DNA from 2 places in the Rhodoferax sp. RT4P68 genome. Region 2 is predicted to be linked to the other one. Evidence: riboswitches for the same ligand, from Rfam matches in the RefSeq annotation. Region 2 holds a riboswitch; the other holds the start of a gene.
What was found. Region 2 has a riboswitch for S-adenosylhomocysteine ahead of ahcY (adenosylhomocysteinase). Riboswitches for the same ligand answer to the same signal wherever they lie in the genome.
Positions count from the first base shown of each region.

Region 1 (7,543 bases), on a different contig from region 2:
CCGGACAGGGCCAGGCTGGCAACGATCAAGGACTTCTTCAAGCTCACGGTCATGGGTCTTCTCCAATTTGAGGTGTATGCAGGGGGCCGGCACCCTGTCAAGCACGGAGCGTGCCATGCGGCCGCAGGCATACCCGGTGCGCAGTGCCGCCGCCATTCGCGTTTGGTAACAACTTACAACAGGGTTGCCCCGGTTTGGTGCGTGTCACCGCCAACGGGCCTGCGTGCACCCGAAATGCACCGTCATGGGGAGTTGATCTGCAATGAGCTTGTCTTTGGTGCAAAGTCGTGTCCTGGTGGGGCTCGACGCCGCCGCGGTCACCGTCGAGGTGCATCTGGCGAACGGGTTGCCTGCCTTCACACTGGTGGGGCTGGCGCACGTGGAGGTCAAGGAAGCGCGCGAGCGCGTGCGCTCGGCCATCCTGAACGCGGGCCTGGAGTTCCCGCACAACAAGCGCATCACGGTGAACCTGGCGCCGGCTGACCTGCCCAAGGACTCAGGCCGTTTCGACCTGCCGATCGCGCTCGGCATCCTGGCCGCCAGCGGGCAGATCGACGCGGCGCGCATGCAGGGTTTCGAGTTTGCTGGCGAGCTGTCGTTGTCTGGCGAGCTCCGGCCGGTACGCGGCGCGCTGGCCATGGCGCTGGCATTGCAGGCGCAGCAGGTCGACGTCGGCCTGGTGCTGCCGCCCGGCAGTGCAGAAGAGGCGGCGCTGGTGCCGGGCATGCGGGTTTACCGCGCGCGCCATCTGCTGGACGCCGTGGCCGCGCTCCAGCCTGCCACCGCCGCGCCCGCGCCGGACGACGCCGGCTGGGTGCGCCTAGCGCCCACGCCGCGACCGCCCGCCGCCGGCTATGCGGACCTGGCCGACGTCAAAGGACAGACGGCTGCCAAGCGGGTGCTGGAAATCGCCGCTGCGGGCGGCCACAGCGTGTTGTTGGTCGGTGCACCAGGTTCGGGCAAATCCATGCTCGCCCAGCGTTTCGCCGGTCTGCTGCCGCCCATGACGACGGACGAGGCGCTGCAGAGCGCGGCCATTTCCAGCCTGGGCGGGCGCTTCACGCTGTCGCAGTGGGCCATGCGGCCGACCTGCCACCCGCATCACACGGCCAGTGCGCCGGCGCTGGTCGGTGGCGGCTCACCGCCCCGTCCGGGCGAGATCTCGCTGGCCCACCATGGCGTGCTGTTCCTGGACGAGCTGGCCGAGTTCCCGCGCGCGGCGCTGGAAGCTCTGCGCGAACCGCTGGAGACCGGCAGCATCGTCATTTCGCGCGCCGCGCGCCGGGCCGAGTTCCCGGCCCGGTTCCAGCTCATCGCCGCGATGAACCCCTGCCCCTGCGGCTACCTCGGTTCACCGCTGCGGCCCTGTCGCTGCACGCCGGACCAGGTCGGGCGCTACCAGGGAAAGCTGAGCGGCCCGCTGGTCGACCGCATCGATCTGCACCTCGAGGTGCCAGCCCTGGCGCCGCAGGACTTGCTGCAGGCGCCGCCCGGGGAGTCGACCGCGAGCATCCGCGCGCGCAGCGCCGCAGCGCGCCAGCGTGCACTGGACCGGCAAGGCAGCCACAACCAGGCTCTACAAGGCCAGGCGCTGGATGCGCAGGCACGGCTGACGAAAGAAGCGGGCAAGTTCCTCAATGCCGCCGCTGCGCGGCTGGGGTGGTCGGCACGCAGCATCCACCGGGCTGTGCGCGTGGCACGCACCATCGCGGACCTGGCCGAAGCCGACGAGTTGGCCATCGGCCACGTGGCCGAAGCCGTGCAGTACCGCCGCGCGTTGCGCACGCACGGGGGCTGAGCTCAAACGATGGCGGGCACGGGGGCAGGCGCAGCGGCAAAGGGCGCGGGCGCCGAATGCCGCATGGCGGCGTGGACCATGTGGGCCGTTTCGATCTGGGCATGTACTTCGTGCCAGATCGGGCGCACCAGGGCGCGCAGGCTGGGGTAAATCTCGGAGACACGCATCATCGATGGCACGCGCATGCCGCGGTGCTCGATCGGGGAGCCGACGGCGTGGATGGCGATGCCGGCTTTGGCGAAATGCCGGGCCAGCCGTGGCTCGGTCAGTGTGAACAGGTATTCCAGGCCCTGGCGTTGCGCCATCGCCACGGCGCCGAAGTACAGGCTGACCGGGATGTTGGGGAAACGCGCCACCGGCAGGCCGGCGATGTCCGCAGCCGACACCGTCACCGGGGCACGCCCTTCACCCTTGCGGCGGCGGAATTCACCCATCACCGCCAGACGTGAGACCTCGCCGATGCGATCGCGCGGGAGCTGGGCGGGGTCGACAATGCTGCGGTCCAGCGAGTCGCGGCAAGCGACTTCGAACGGCAGCGGCGCGTGCGGGTTCAGTGGGTCCGGCATCACCACGCGGGCACAACCTGCAGGGCGCGCGAGGTCGGCGGTGCGCACCAGGCAGTGCATGGAATGGCGATCGAAGCGGTCGGTTTCGCGCTGATCGGGACGCACAGGCTCGAAACCGAGCTCCCGCGCATACACGTCGTGGCGAATAAAATACACTTCGTCCCGCGTGGCATCATCCAATGCAGGCGTAACGCGGAAATACTTCCCAAATCGATCGTTCTCCCCCAGCGGCGTAGAGTTTTTCATAAGTTTTAAGGATTTGTGTGTTGCGCAATCTGCCGGACTGTGTGTAGGACTATGCTAATGGCGTTTGTAGTCAAAACACACTACAAATTGTCAGGACAAGGGGAGCGGTCTCGATCCCCCGCGATCCGGCCTCCCACCGCTGTCTTCGGTTGGCAACAGCAGAGAATCAATCGGTCGAAACCTGCTCTATTGCTGGGCAGGCGCTGATACGGTTAGAAGCAGTTTTCGGACGAATCCAATGCAAAAAAACCGCCGACGGCAGCGGCCGGTGCGGTTTTTTGGGGGTCACGCGGCCTAAAACCGCACTGCAATTTGTTACAAATGGGCGGACAGCGCCCGTTCCAGCGCTGCGGCTTCCACACCACGCCTGCGTGCGAGGTCGTGCAGCTGGTCTTCGCCGATCTTGCCGACGTTGAAGTACACGCTGGCGGGGTGCCCCAGGTAGAAGCCACTGACGCTGGCCGCTGGCAACATTGCCAGGCTATCGGTCAGCGTCATGCCGATCTCGTGCGCCTGCAGCACCTCAAACATCTGGCGCTTGACGCTGTGCTCCGGGCACGCCGGGTAGCCCGGCGCCGGGCGGATGCCGCGGTACTGCTCGCCGATCATGGCCGCGTTGTCCAGCTGTTCGCCGGCGGCGTAGCCCCACAGGTCGGTACGCACGCGGTGGTGCAGGCATTCGGCAAACGCCTCGGCCAGCCGGTCGGCAATGGCCTTGAACATGATGGCGGAGTAATCGTCCAGGTCGTCGGTGAAGAACTTGTCGCGCTTGTCCGCGCCGATGCCCGCAGTGACGGCGAACATGCCTGCGTAGTCGGCCACGCCGCTGCTGTCCGGGTGACGGGGCGCCACGAAATCGGCCAGGCAGCGGCTGGGCCGCATCACGCCGTCGATGGCCTGCTTTTCGGTCTGCTGGCGCAGGCCGTGCCAGGTCAGAGCGACCTGGCTGCGCGTCTCGTCCGTGTAGAAGGCGATGTCGTCATCATTGACGGCGTTGGCCGGGTACAGGCCGATCACGCCGTTGGCCGTGAGCCAGCGGCCCTCGATCAGGCGCTTGAGCATCCGCTGGCCGTCGGCATAGACGCGCACCGCTTCGGTGCCGACGATCTCGTCCTTCAGGATCGCCGGGAAAGGCCCGGCCAGGTCCCAGGTCTGGAAGAACGGCCCCCAGTCGATGTACTTGGCCAGCTCAGTCAGGTCGAAGTTCTTGAACACGCGCCGGCCGATGAACTTGGGTTGGACCGGCTGGTAGGCGGCCCAATCGATCGGCGTCTTGTTGGCGCGCGCCTTCGCAATCGGCCACAGCGGCGTCTGCTTCTTGCTGGCGTGCTGCGTGCGCACCTTCACGTAGTCGGCGTTCAGTTCGTCGATGTACGCCGATGCCTGGTCGGACAGCAGGCTCTGCGCCACGCCCACGCTGCGCGAGGCATCGGGCACATAGACCACAGGGCCTTCATAGTGCGGCGCGATCTTGACCGCCGTGTGCACGCGGCTGGTGGTCGCCCCGCCGATCAACAGCGGGATCTTCTTGATGCGGAAGTGGTCGTCCTTCTGCATCTCGCCGGCCACGTACTGCATCTCCTCCAGGCTGGGCGTGATCAGGCCCGACAGGCCGACGATGTCCGCGCCCTCGACCTTGGCCCGCGCCAATATCTCGTGGCACGGCACCATCACGCCCATGTTCACGACCTCGAAGTTGTTGCACTGCAGGACGACCGTCACGATGTTCTTGCCGATGTCGTGCACGTCGCCCTTCACGGTGGCGATGATGATCTTGCCCTTCGTGCGCACGTCGCGTCCGGCGGCTTCGTCCAGGCGCTTTTCTTCCTCGATGTAGGGGATCAGGTGGGCCACAGCCGACTTCATCACGCGGGCCGACTTCACCACCTGCGGCAGGAACATCTTGCCGGCGCCGAACAGGTCGCCCACGATGTTCATGCCGGCCATCAGCGGGCCTTCGATCACATGCAGCGGCCTGCCGCCCTTGGCCAGCACGGCCTGGTAGGCCTCCTCGGTGTCCGGCACGATGAAATCGGTGATGCCGTGCACCATGGCGTGGGCCAGGCGCGCTTCCACTGTGACCGGCGCCTCGGGCGTGCCGCGCCAGTCGTTCCTCTTGCTCTCGTCCTTGGCGCCGCTCTTGGCCGTCTCGGCCACTTCGACCAGGCGCTCGCCGGCATCGGGCCTGCGGTTCAGCACCACGTCTTCGACACGCTCGCGCAGAACGGGCTCCAGGTCGTCATAGACGCCCACCATGCCCGCGTTCACGATGCCCATGTCCATGCCGGCCTGGATCGCGTGGTACAGGAACACCGTGTGGATGGCCTCGCGCACCGGGTCGTTGCCGCGAAAGCTGAAGCTCACGTTCGACACGCCGCCCGACACCTTGGCGCCCGGCAGGTGTTGCTTGATCCAGCGCACGGCCTCGATGAAGTCGACCGCGTAGTTGTTGTGCTCCTCGATGCCGGTGGCCACGGCGAAAATGTTGGGGTCGAAGATGATGTCTTCGGGCGGGAAGCCCACCTCGTCCACCAGGATGCGGTAGGCCCGCTCGCAGATCTCCGTCTTGCGCGCGAAGGTGTCGGCCTGGCCCTTCTCATCGAACGCCATCACCACGGCGGCCGCGCCGTAGCGGCGCACCAGCTTGGCCTCGTGCTTGAACTTCTCGACGCCCTCCTTCATCGAGATGGAGTTGACGATGCCCTTGCCCTGGATGCAGCGCAGCCCGGCCTCGATCACCTCCCACTTGGAGCTGTCCACCATGATCGGCACGCGCGCGATGTCGGGCTCGGACGCGATCAGGTTCAGAAAGCGCACCATGGCCGCCTTGCTGTCCAGCATGGCCTCGTCCATGTTGATGTCGATCACCTGGGCGCCGTTTTCCACCTGCTGGCGCGCCACCGACAGCGCCTGGTCGAACTCCCCGTTCAGGATCATGCGGGCGAAGGCCTTGGAGCCGGTGACGTTGGTGCGCTCGCCGATGTTGACGAACAGTGTGCCGGCGCCGATGGAGACGGGCTCCAGGCCGGACAGCTTCATGGCGGGAACGGAGGATGCGGAGGACATGGGCTCACCTGTGGGTCGTGTGGTCAGGCGAGCGTCGTTGTGGCGGTCCCCAAGCCTGACGGGCGGCTGATCGGCCCGCTGCAACGCTCCTTGGGAGGCGGGATTTTATAGGGGCACGCCGCTGCAGTCGCTCCACTGCCGGTCGAAGATGGATTGCCGACGGTGACGGCGTCGCCACCCCGTGCGGCACGCTGCGCCGCGGGCAGGGCGTTCACCGCGGCGTTTCGGCGAAGCTCAGCACCGCTTCCAGCATGCGCTTCAAGTGCGGCTGCACGCCGGCCGCCACGCCCGGCAGGTAGTCGAAGGGCAGCGCCTCCTGCATGTAGCTGCACTGCGTCATCTCCAGCTGCACGGCGTGCACGCCATCCTGCGGACGGCCGTGCTGGCGCGTGATGGTGCCGCCGGTGAAGCGGCCGTTCAGCACGCTGGTGTAGCCCTCGGCCTGCCGGGCAATGTCCAGCAGGGCATCGGCCAGCGCCGGGTCGCAGCTCGTGCCCTTGCCGGTGCCCAGGTTCAGATCGGGCAGCTTGCCGTCGAAAAAGCGCGGCAGCTCGGAGCGGATCGAATGCGCATCCCACAGCATGGCGATGCCGTGCGCGGCCTTGATGCGGGCCAACTCCTCGGTCAGCTGGGCGTGGTAGGGGTGCCAGATGGCATCGCGCCGCGCGGCGATCTCGTCCTCGTCGGGCTGGTCGGCCGGGTCGGCGTAGATGGGGGTGTCGTCGAAGGTGTCGATGGGGCACAGACCGGTGACGCTTTGGCCCGGGTACAGGCTGGCGCCGTCCGGCGGGCGGTTCAGGTCGATCACGTAGCGGCTGTGCGTGGCCACCAGCACCGAGGCGCCGAGCGCATCGGCGAAGTCGTACAGCCGCTCCAGGTGCCAGTCGGTGTCGGGCACGTGCCGCGCCTCGTCGGTGAAGCGTGCGGCCAGCGCTGGCGGCACGTGCGTGCCGACATGCGGCATGGAGACCAGCAAAGGGCGCGTGCCCTGGCGAAAGCGGAAGGGGGGTTCGGTGGTGGTGAAGCTCATGGTGTTTCCTTCATCAACTGTGTGCGGGCCGCGACCAGCCCCTGGGCTGCGCCGGGTTGGGCGCTGTGGCGTGCCGCTTGGACGTGGGCGCGGCCTGCGACAAGCACGCTGTGGATGGCGCTGGTGCGGTGGCTGGCGAAGACGTGGGCCGACAGCATTTCGGGCGCCGCCAGGCCGGCCAGCGCCGGGTGCTGCGCATCCAGGGTGACCAGGTCGGCCTGCTGGCCCACGGCCAGGCCGGCGATGGGGCGGCCGGCCGCGCGCGCGCCGCCGGCCACGGCAGCCAGGGTCATGGCGGTGGCGACCTGCGGCTGGCCGGGCACCGCCATCACATTGCGCCGGCGCGTGGCCAGGCGCTGGCCGTATTCGAGCAGCATCAGTTCCTCAGCCGCATTGACGCAGGCATGGCTGTCCGAGCCCACGCCCCAGGCGCCGCCGGCCGCTTGCCAGGCTGGCCAGTCGAACAGGCCGTCGCCCAGGTTGGCCTCGGTGCTGGGGCACAGGCCGGCCACGGCGCCGGTGGCCGCCGCGCGCCTGTACTCGTCGGCATCCATGTGCGTGGCGTGCACCAGGCACCAGCGGGCGTCCACCGGTGCGTGGTCCAGCAGCCAGGCCACGGGCCGCTGGCCGCTCCAGGCGATGCAGTCGTCCACCTCCTGCGTCTGCTCGGCGATGTGGATGTGGATGGGCGCCGTGGCGTCCAGCGCGAACAAACCCGCCAGCGCGTCGCGCAGGGCATCGGGCGGCACGGCGCGCAGTGAATGCGGTGCCAGGCCCAGGCGGAACCCGTAGCCGACTCCCGCTGCATCCGCGCCCTGCGCAGTGCACAGCGGCTGC
Region 1 covers NZ_JBWMBB010000005.1:433,415-440,957, reverse strand. Annotated here, with positions in the region: gene AC099J_RS14060 (TorF family putative porin) at 1-53, opposite strand, end outside; gene AC099J_RS14055 (YifB family Mg chelatase-like AAA ATPase) at 263-1,798, shown strand; gene AC099J_RS14050 (PEP-CTERM/exosortase system-associated acyltransferase) at 1,801-2,610, opposite strand; gene metH (methionine synthase) at 2,926-5,676, opposite strand; S-adenosyl-L-homocysteine riboswitch at 5,699-5,774, opposite strand; gene hutG (N-formylglutamate deformylase) at 5,888-6,706, opposite strand; gene AC099J_RS14035 (formimidoylglutamate deiminase) at 6,703-7,543, opposite strand, start outside.
Region 1: it holds a riboswitch for S-adenosylhomocysteine, as region 2 does, so the genes downstream of both, metH (methionine synthase) here and ahcY (adenosylhomocysteinase) in region 2, are expected to answer to the same signal.

Region 2 (7,543 bases):
CTGCCGGCACCGGCGGCATGCCCGAGTGGGAACTGGTCGAGTACGCGCGCCTGATCGACAGCGCCGAGGCCGGCCCCGCCGACTGGCACACCATCGCCGCCGACATCGCCGCCCGCTACGCCCACTACGACGGCTTCGTCGTCATCCACGGCACCGACACCATGGCCTACACCGCGTCGGCCCTGTCGTTCGCGCTGCGGGGCTTGCGCAAGCCCGTCATCGTCACGGGCTCGCAGATCCCGCTGTGCGTGCCGCGCAGCGATGCGCGCAACAACCTGCTCGGCGCGCTGCAACTGGCCGCTGAGCATCCCCTGCCCGAGGTAGGCCTGTACTTCCATGACCGATTGCTGCGCGGCAACCGGGCCACCAAGCTGGCCAGTGCGGACCTGGCCGCCTTCGACTCGCCCAACCACCCGCCGCTGGCGCGCATCGGCATCGACACCGTGGTCGACACCGTGCGCGTGCTGCCGATGCCGCAGGCCGAAGCCTTCGAACTCGCACCGCCAGCGGGCCACGAGGTGGCGGTGCTGCGCCTGTACCCCGGCCTCAACGTGTCACGCCTGCAGCACATGCTGGCGCCACCGCTGGCCGGCGTGGTGCTGCTGACCTACGGCGCCGGCAACGGGCCGGTCAGCACGCCGGGATTTCTGAACGCACTGGGCGAGGCCAGCGCGCGCGGCACGGTCGTGGTCAACATCTCGCAGTGCGCGCGTGGCAGCGTGGACCAGTCCAAATACGCCACCGGCTCGGCCCTGGCGGCCGCTGGTGTGGTCGGCGGCTACGACATGACGGTCGAGGCTGCGGTGACCAAGCTGCACCACCTGGTGGCGCAGGGCCTGCAGCCCGAAGCAGTGCGGGCAGAGATCGCCCGGCCGCGTTGCGGCGAATGTTCAGTGCCGGCCTGACGGCGCGACCGCCTGCGATCCTGCGGCTACAGCGCCAGCCGCCGGCACAGCTCCAGCGTCGCCGCGGACTGGTTCATCGTGTAGAAGTGAATGCCTGGCGCGCCGCCTGCGCGCAGCTGTTCGCACAGCGTCGTGACCACGTCCAGGCCGAAGGACTTGATGGACGCGATATCGTCGCCGAAGGCCTGCAGCCGCAAGCGGATCCAGCGCGGGATCTCAGCGCCCGAGGCATCGGAGAAGCGCATTAGCTGCGTGGAGCTGATGATGGGCATGACGCCGGGCACCACGGGCACGTCCAGACCCAGCTTGCGGGTCTCGTCGCAGAAGCGGAAGTACGCGTCGGCGTTGTAGAAATACTGCGTGATGGCCGCATCGGCGCCAGCCCGCACCTTGGCCGCGTAGGCCTGTAGGTCGGCCTCGGGCGAGCGGGCCTGCGGGTGCACCTCCGGGTAGGCCGCCACCTCGATGTGAAACGTGTCGCCGGTCTCCGCGCGGATGAAGGCCACCAGATCGCTGGCGTAGTGGAACTCGCCACCGGCGCCGTAGCCGCTGGGCAGGTCGCCGCGCAGCGCCACCAGGCGCTTGACACCCATGGCCCGCAGTTCGGCCAGTTGCGTGCGCACGGTCTCGCGCGTGGCGCCGACGCACGAGAAATGCGAGGCCGCGTCCACGCCCTCGGCCAGGATCTCGGCCACGGCGCCAAACGTGCCCTGCTGCGTCGAGCCGCCGGCCCCGTAAGTCACCGAGCAGAACAAGGGCTGGCGCGCATACAGCGCCTGGCGCACGACGCGCAGCTTGGCCACGCCCTCGGGCGTCTTCGGCGGAAAGAACTCGTAGCTGACCGGATAGGTCTGGGTGCCCGTGTTCATGGTTTCCTTCTCCCCAACATCCAGAATTCGCGGTTGCCGTCGCCACCGTCGATCACGCTGTCCCACCAGCCGGCCATCGTCAGGCCGAGATCGGCACAGCTGGCCTCGATGCGTGCACGCACCACCGGGTACATCGTGTCGTCGCGCACGATGCCGTGCTTGCCGACCTGGCCCGGCTGCAGTTCGAACTGCGGTTTGACCAGCATCAGCACGGCGCCGTCCTCGGCCAGAAACGGCACCAGCGCCGGCAGCACCAAGGTTTGCGAGATGAACGACAGATCGCCGACGATCAGGCCGAAGCCCTGTTCGGGCAGTTCGTCGCCCAGGTCGTCGGGCGCCAGCGCACGCGCATTGACGCCTTCGATGCAGTGCACGCGCTCATCGTCCTGGATGCGCGGGTGCACCTGCTGGTGCCCGACGTCGACGCCGACCACGCGCGCCGCGCCGTGCTGCAGCAGGCAGTCGGTAAAGCCACCGGTGGACTGCCCGACGTCCAGGCAGACCAGGCCCGTCGGGTCCACGCCGCTGGCCTTGAGCGCGCCTTCCAGCTTGAGCCCACCACGCGACACGTAGCGTGCCTCGGCCGCGTCCTGCAGCTGCAGTTCGGCATCGGCGGGCAACTCGTCTTTGTTCTTGCCGACGGGCTTCCACGGCCCCGTGCCCACGCGCCACGACAGGCCCGCAGCGATGAGCCGCTGGGCCTGTGAGCGTGAAGCGGCCAAGCCGCGGTCGACGAGAAGTTGATCAGCACGCATGGCGTTCCAGTAAGCACGGCCAAAGGCCAGAGATGCCGCGGAACCGGCTTTGCCGGGCCGCAGGCGTCGCCCCCTGCAAGGGGGTTGGCGAAGCGCCCCCCAGGGGCGCACAGACTGGGGGTGTGTTCAATACCTGTAGGTGTCAGGCTTGTACGGGCCCTGCACCGGCACGCCGATGTAGGCGGCCTGCTCTTCCGTGAGCTCGGTCAGCATCGCGCCGACCTTCTTCAGGTGCAGGCGGGCCACCTTCTCGTCCAGGTGCTTGGGCAGCACGTAGACCTTGCCGGCTTCGTACTTGTCAGACTTGGTGAACAGCTCGATCTGCGCGATGGTCTGGTTCGCGAAGCTGGAGGACATCACGAAGCTCGGGTGGCCCGTGCCGCAGCCCAGGTTCACCAGGCGGCCCTTGGCCAGCATGATGATCTTCTTGCCGTCGGGGAAGGTGATGTGGTCGACCTGCGGCTTGATCTCATCCCACTCGTACTTCTCCAGCGAGGCGATGTCGATCTCGTTGTCGAAGTGGCCGATGTTGCAGACGATGGCCTGGTCCTTCATCGCCAGCATGTGTTCGTGGCGGATGATGCCCTTGTTGCCGGTGGTGGTCACGAAGATGTCGGCCTTGTCGGCCGCGTACTCCATGGTCACGACCTTGTAGCCTTCCATCGCGGCCTGCAGCGCATTGATGGGGTCGATTTCGGTGACCCAGACCTGCGCCGACAGTGCACGCAGCGCCTGCGCCGAGCCCTTGCCCACATCGCCATAGCCGGCCACGCACGCCACCTTGCCGGCGATCATCACGTCGGTGGCGCGCTTGATGCCATCGACCAACGATTCACGGCAGCCATACAGGTTGTCGAACTTGCTCTTGGTGACCGAGTCGTTCACGTTGATGGCACGGAACGGCAGCGTGCCCTTGGCGCTCATCTCGTTCAAACGGTGCACGCCGGTGGTGGTCTCTTCGGTCACGCCGATGATCTGCGCGGCCTTGCGGGTGTACCAGGTCGGGTCCACCGCAATCTTGGCCTTGATCGCGGCGTACAGGCAGGTCTCTTCTTCGCTGGTCGGGTTCGCCACGACCGAGATGTCCTTCTCGGCGCGCTGGCCCAGGATCATCAGCAGCGTGGCGTCGCCGCCGTCGTCCAGGATCATGTTCGGACCTTCGCCTTCGCTGCCCTTGGGGCCGAATTCGAAGATGCGGTGGGTGAAGTCCCAGTATTCCGTCAGTGTCTCGCCCTTGTGCGCGAAGACCGGCGTGCCGGCGCCGCCATTGGCGCCGTTGGCCACCAGCGCGGCGGCCGCGTGGTCTTGCGTTGAGAAGATGTTGCACGAGGCCCAGCGCACGTTGGCGCCGAGCGCTTGCAGCGTCTCGACCAGCACGGCGGTCTGGATCGTCATATGGATGCTGCCCGTGATGCGCGCGCCCTTGAGCGGCTGCGTCTTGGCGAACTCTTCGCGGATGGCCATCAGGCCGGGCATCTCGGTTTCTGCGATCTTCGTTTCCTTGCGGCCCCAGGCGGCAAGGCTCAGATCGGCAATCGCGTAGTCGCTGTTTTGCAGTTGTTGGGAAGAGGCAGGTGCGTTCATGACGACTCCATATCGGCAGGTTGAAGACGACCACGGCCTGCAGGGGAAAACTCACCACACAGAACCGTGGGCGAGCGTCGTTGCGATTGAATCCGAGCCTCGCATCCGCATCGTGGGGCACGACGGGACACTGCAACGCTCCTCGGAAGGAGGGCGGATTATAAGGACGTCGGCCGCAACCGCCAGCCCTACACGCGATCTGGGCATGGGGTTGGCGCATGCGTACACGCACTTGCGCAAGCCAACGTGCGCCGCGCCGGTAGATCGCGACAATGCCGTCACCATGGATGCGCCACTTCGCGACAGCCCCCCAGGGCATGACGACGCCCCGGACCACACGCACGCCTCGCGCGATTTCTCCACCCTGTTCGACTTCCTGCCGATCGGCGCCTACCGCTCGACGCCTGACGGCCGGATGCTGCGCGCCAACCCGGCCCTGGTGCGGCTGAACGGTTACACGACCGAGGCAGAGTTTCTCGCCGCCGTGCAGGACATCGGCACCGAGTGCTATGTCACGCCCCACGACCGGCAACGCTATTGCGAGACGCTGGAGCGTGACGGTTACGTGCGCTCCTTCATCGCCGAGGCCTGGCGACACAAGACACGCGAACGCATCTGGTCCAACGAGAACGCGCACGTGGTGCGCGACGCGCAGGGCCGCCTGCAGTTCTACGAGGGCACGGTCGAGGACATCACCGACCGCGTGCAGGCCCAGGCCGAGCTGCGCCGGCGCGACGAGATCTGGAAGCTGGCCCTGGAGAGTACCGGTGACGGCGTGTGGGACTGGAACATCGGGCAGAACACCGCCGTGCTGTCGCAGCGCTGCCTGGAGATGTATGGCTACAGCGGCGACACGGTGGACGGCCAGATGGTCAAGCTGGACGAGCGCACCCACCCCGAAGACGTGGCACGGATGCTGCACGACCGCCAGGCCCATCTGGACGGCCTGGTGCCCGCCTACAGCAACGAGCACCGCGTGCAGTGTGCGGACGGCAGCTGGAAGTGGATCCTCACGCGCGGCATGGTGATCAGCCGCAGCGCCGACGGCACACCGCTGCGCATGGTGGGCACGCACACCGACATCACGCAGCGCAAGGAAACCGATGCGCTGATCTGGCACCAGGCGCACTTCGACGCGCTCACCGGCCTGCCCAACCGTCGCATGCTGCGCGACCGCCTGGCGCAGCACATGCGGCAGTGCGACCGGCTGCGCGAACACGGCGGCGAGCTGCTGGCCGTGCTGTTCATCGACCTGGACCACTTCAAGGAGGTCAACGACACGCTGGGCCACGCAGGCGGCGACCGTCTGCTGATGGAAGCCGCCCACCGCCTGACACTCTGCGTGCGCGCCACCGATACCGTGGCCCGCATGGGCGGCGACGAGTTCACCGTGCTGCTGCCGGCGCTGCACGAAACACGCGAGGTCGAGCGCATCGTGCAGTCCATCCTGGCCGAACTGGCGCGCGAGTACGTGCTCGGCCACGAGCGCGCCTTCGTCACGGCCAGCATCGGCCTGACCTTCTACCCGGGCGAGGCGCACAGCGAGGACGACCTGCTGCGCCAGGCCGACCAGGCGCTCTACCTGGCCAAGGGCGCCGGGCGCAACGGCTTCGCCTACTTCACGCCCGCGCTGCAGGAAGGCGCGCAGCAACGCGCGCGCCTGGCGCACGACCTGCGCCTGGCGCTGGCCGAGCAGCAGTTGGCGGTGCACTACCAGCCCATCGTGGCGCTGGCCACGGGGCGCGTGCACAAGGCCGAGGCCCTGCTGCGCTGGCGGCATCCTGTACACGGCGATATTTCGCCAGCCGAGTTCGTGCCGATCGCCGAAGCCAACGGGCTGATCATCGAGATCGGGGAATGGGTCTTTCTGCAGGCCGCGCGGCAGGCGCTGGCATGGCGCACCACGCTGGCAGCGGATTTTCAGATCGCCGTGAACAAGTCGCCGGTGCAGTTCCACCGGCCGCAGTCCACGCAGCGGGCCTGGCTGGACCGCGTGGCCGCACTGCAGCTGCCGCCCGGCGCCATCGCGGTCGAGATCACCGAGGGCCTGCTGCTGGACCCGGGCGCCCTGGTCGCCCAGCACCTGGTGGACCTGCGCTCATCCGGCCTGGCGGTGTCACTGGACGATTTCGGCACCGGGTACTGCTCGCTGGCCTACCTGCAGCGCTACGACATCGACTACCTGAAGATCGACCGCTCGTTCGTGCAGGGCCTGGCCCCGCAGTCCAACCACCTGGCGCTGTGCAAGGCGATGATCGTCATGGCCCACCAGCTCGGCATCGCCGTCATTGCCGAGGGCGTGGAGACCGAAACCCAGCGTGCGCTGCTGGCCGACGCCGGCTGCGACTACGCCCAGGGCTTCCTGTTCTCGCCGGCAATGCCGCCCGAGCGCCTCCAGGCCTGGGTCGTGCAGCACAACGCAGCATAGCGAAGGCACCCACCAGTCTGCGCGCTACGCGCTGCGCCAACCCCCCTCTGCTGCGCGAGGGGGGCGCACCCAGCGGCGTGGCAGAGCCAGTTCCGCAGGTGCCCTGGCAGGGCCTGGTGTTTGCCCCAACCGCGCGTGTCGGTTGCGCGACGGATCAGCGGCGTTCGCTATGCGCCCGCAGTTGCGTGCAGCGCGCGCAGCGCCGCCACGCGCTCGCGCGTCAGCACGGCGGCGGCCTCGACCAGCGTCGGTGCGAACCACGCGCGGGCCGCCTGCGGTGCCAGCGTGGCGCGCACGCTGTCGATGTTGTGCTGCATCCGATGTGCGTCCACGCGCAGGCCCGGCAGCGCCTTGGCCAGCGCCCGCAGGCTGCCGTGCACGGCCATCACCAGCTGCGGCCATTCGGCCAGCTCGGCCTGCCAGGGGCCCAGCCCCCGCTCGTGCTGCTGCGCCATGGTGGCCAGCAGTGCCGCCACATGCTGCGGCACGCGCTGCGCCGCCGCCAGCGCCAACATCGAGGCCACCGGGTTGCGCTTGTGCGGCATGACCGAGGTGACGCCGCGGCCGCGCTCGTCCGGCTCCATGACCTCGGCCACCTCGTGCTGGTTCAACAGCGCGATGTCGGTGCCGATCTTGCCCAGGCTGCCGGCCAGCAGGCCCAGCTCGCAGCCCAGCGCCACCCACTCGTCGCGTTGGGTGTGCCAGTCCGCGCCGCCATCGCGCAGCCCCAGGCCGGCAGCCATGCGCGCGCGAACGGCAGCGGCCCGCCCCAGCGCCACGGCCGCCGTGTCGTCCTCGCTGCGCATCTGTGCCAGCGTGCCGACCACACCGCCCAGCTGCAACTGCAGCGCGCGGCCGGCCGCCTGGCGCAGCCGATCGCGGGCGCGCACCAGCGGGGCCGCCCAGCCCACGCACTTGAAGCCGAAGCTGATCACCGAGGCCGGCTGCATCAAGGTGCGCGCCAGCATCGGCGTGGCGGCATGGCGCTCGGCGTGCTGCAGC
Region 2 covers NZ_JBWMBB010000002.1:212,068-219,610, reverse strand. Annotated here, with positions in the region: gene AC099J_RS04465 (asparaginase domain-containing protein) at 1-905, shown strand, start outside; gene metF (methylenetetrahydrofolate reductase [NAD(P)H]) at 932-1,774, opposite strand; gene AC099J_RS04455 (TlyA family RNA methyltransferase) at 1,771-2,529, opposite strand; gene ahcY (adenosylhomocysteinase) at 2,656-4,113, opposite strand; S-adenosyl-L-homocysteine riboswitch at 4,179-4,263, opposite strand; gene AC099J_RS04445 (putative bifunctional diguanylate cyclase/phosphodiesterase) at 4,397-6,541, shown strand; gene AC099J_RS04440 (lyase family protein) at 6,709-7,543, opposite strand, start outside.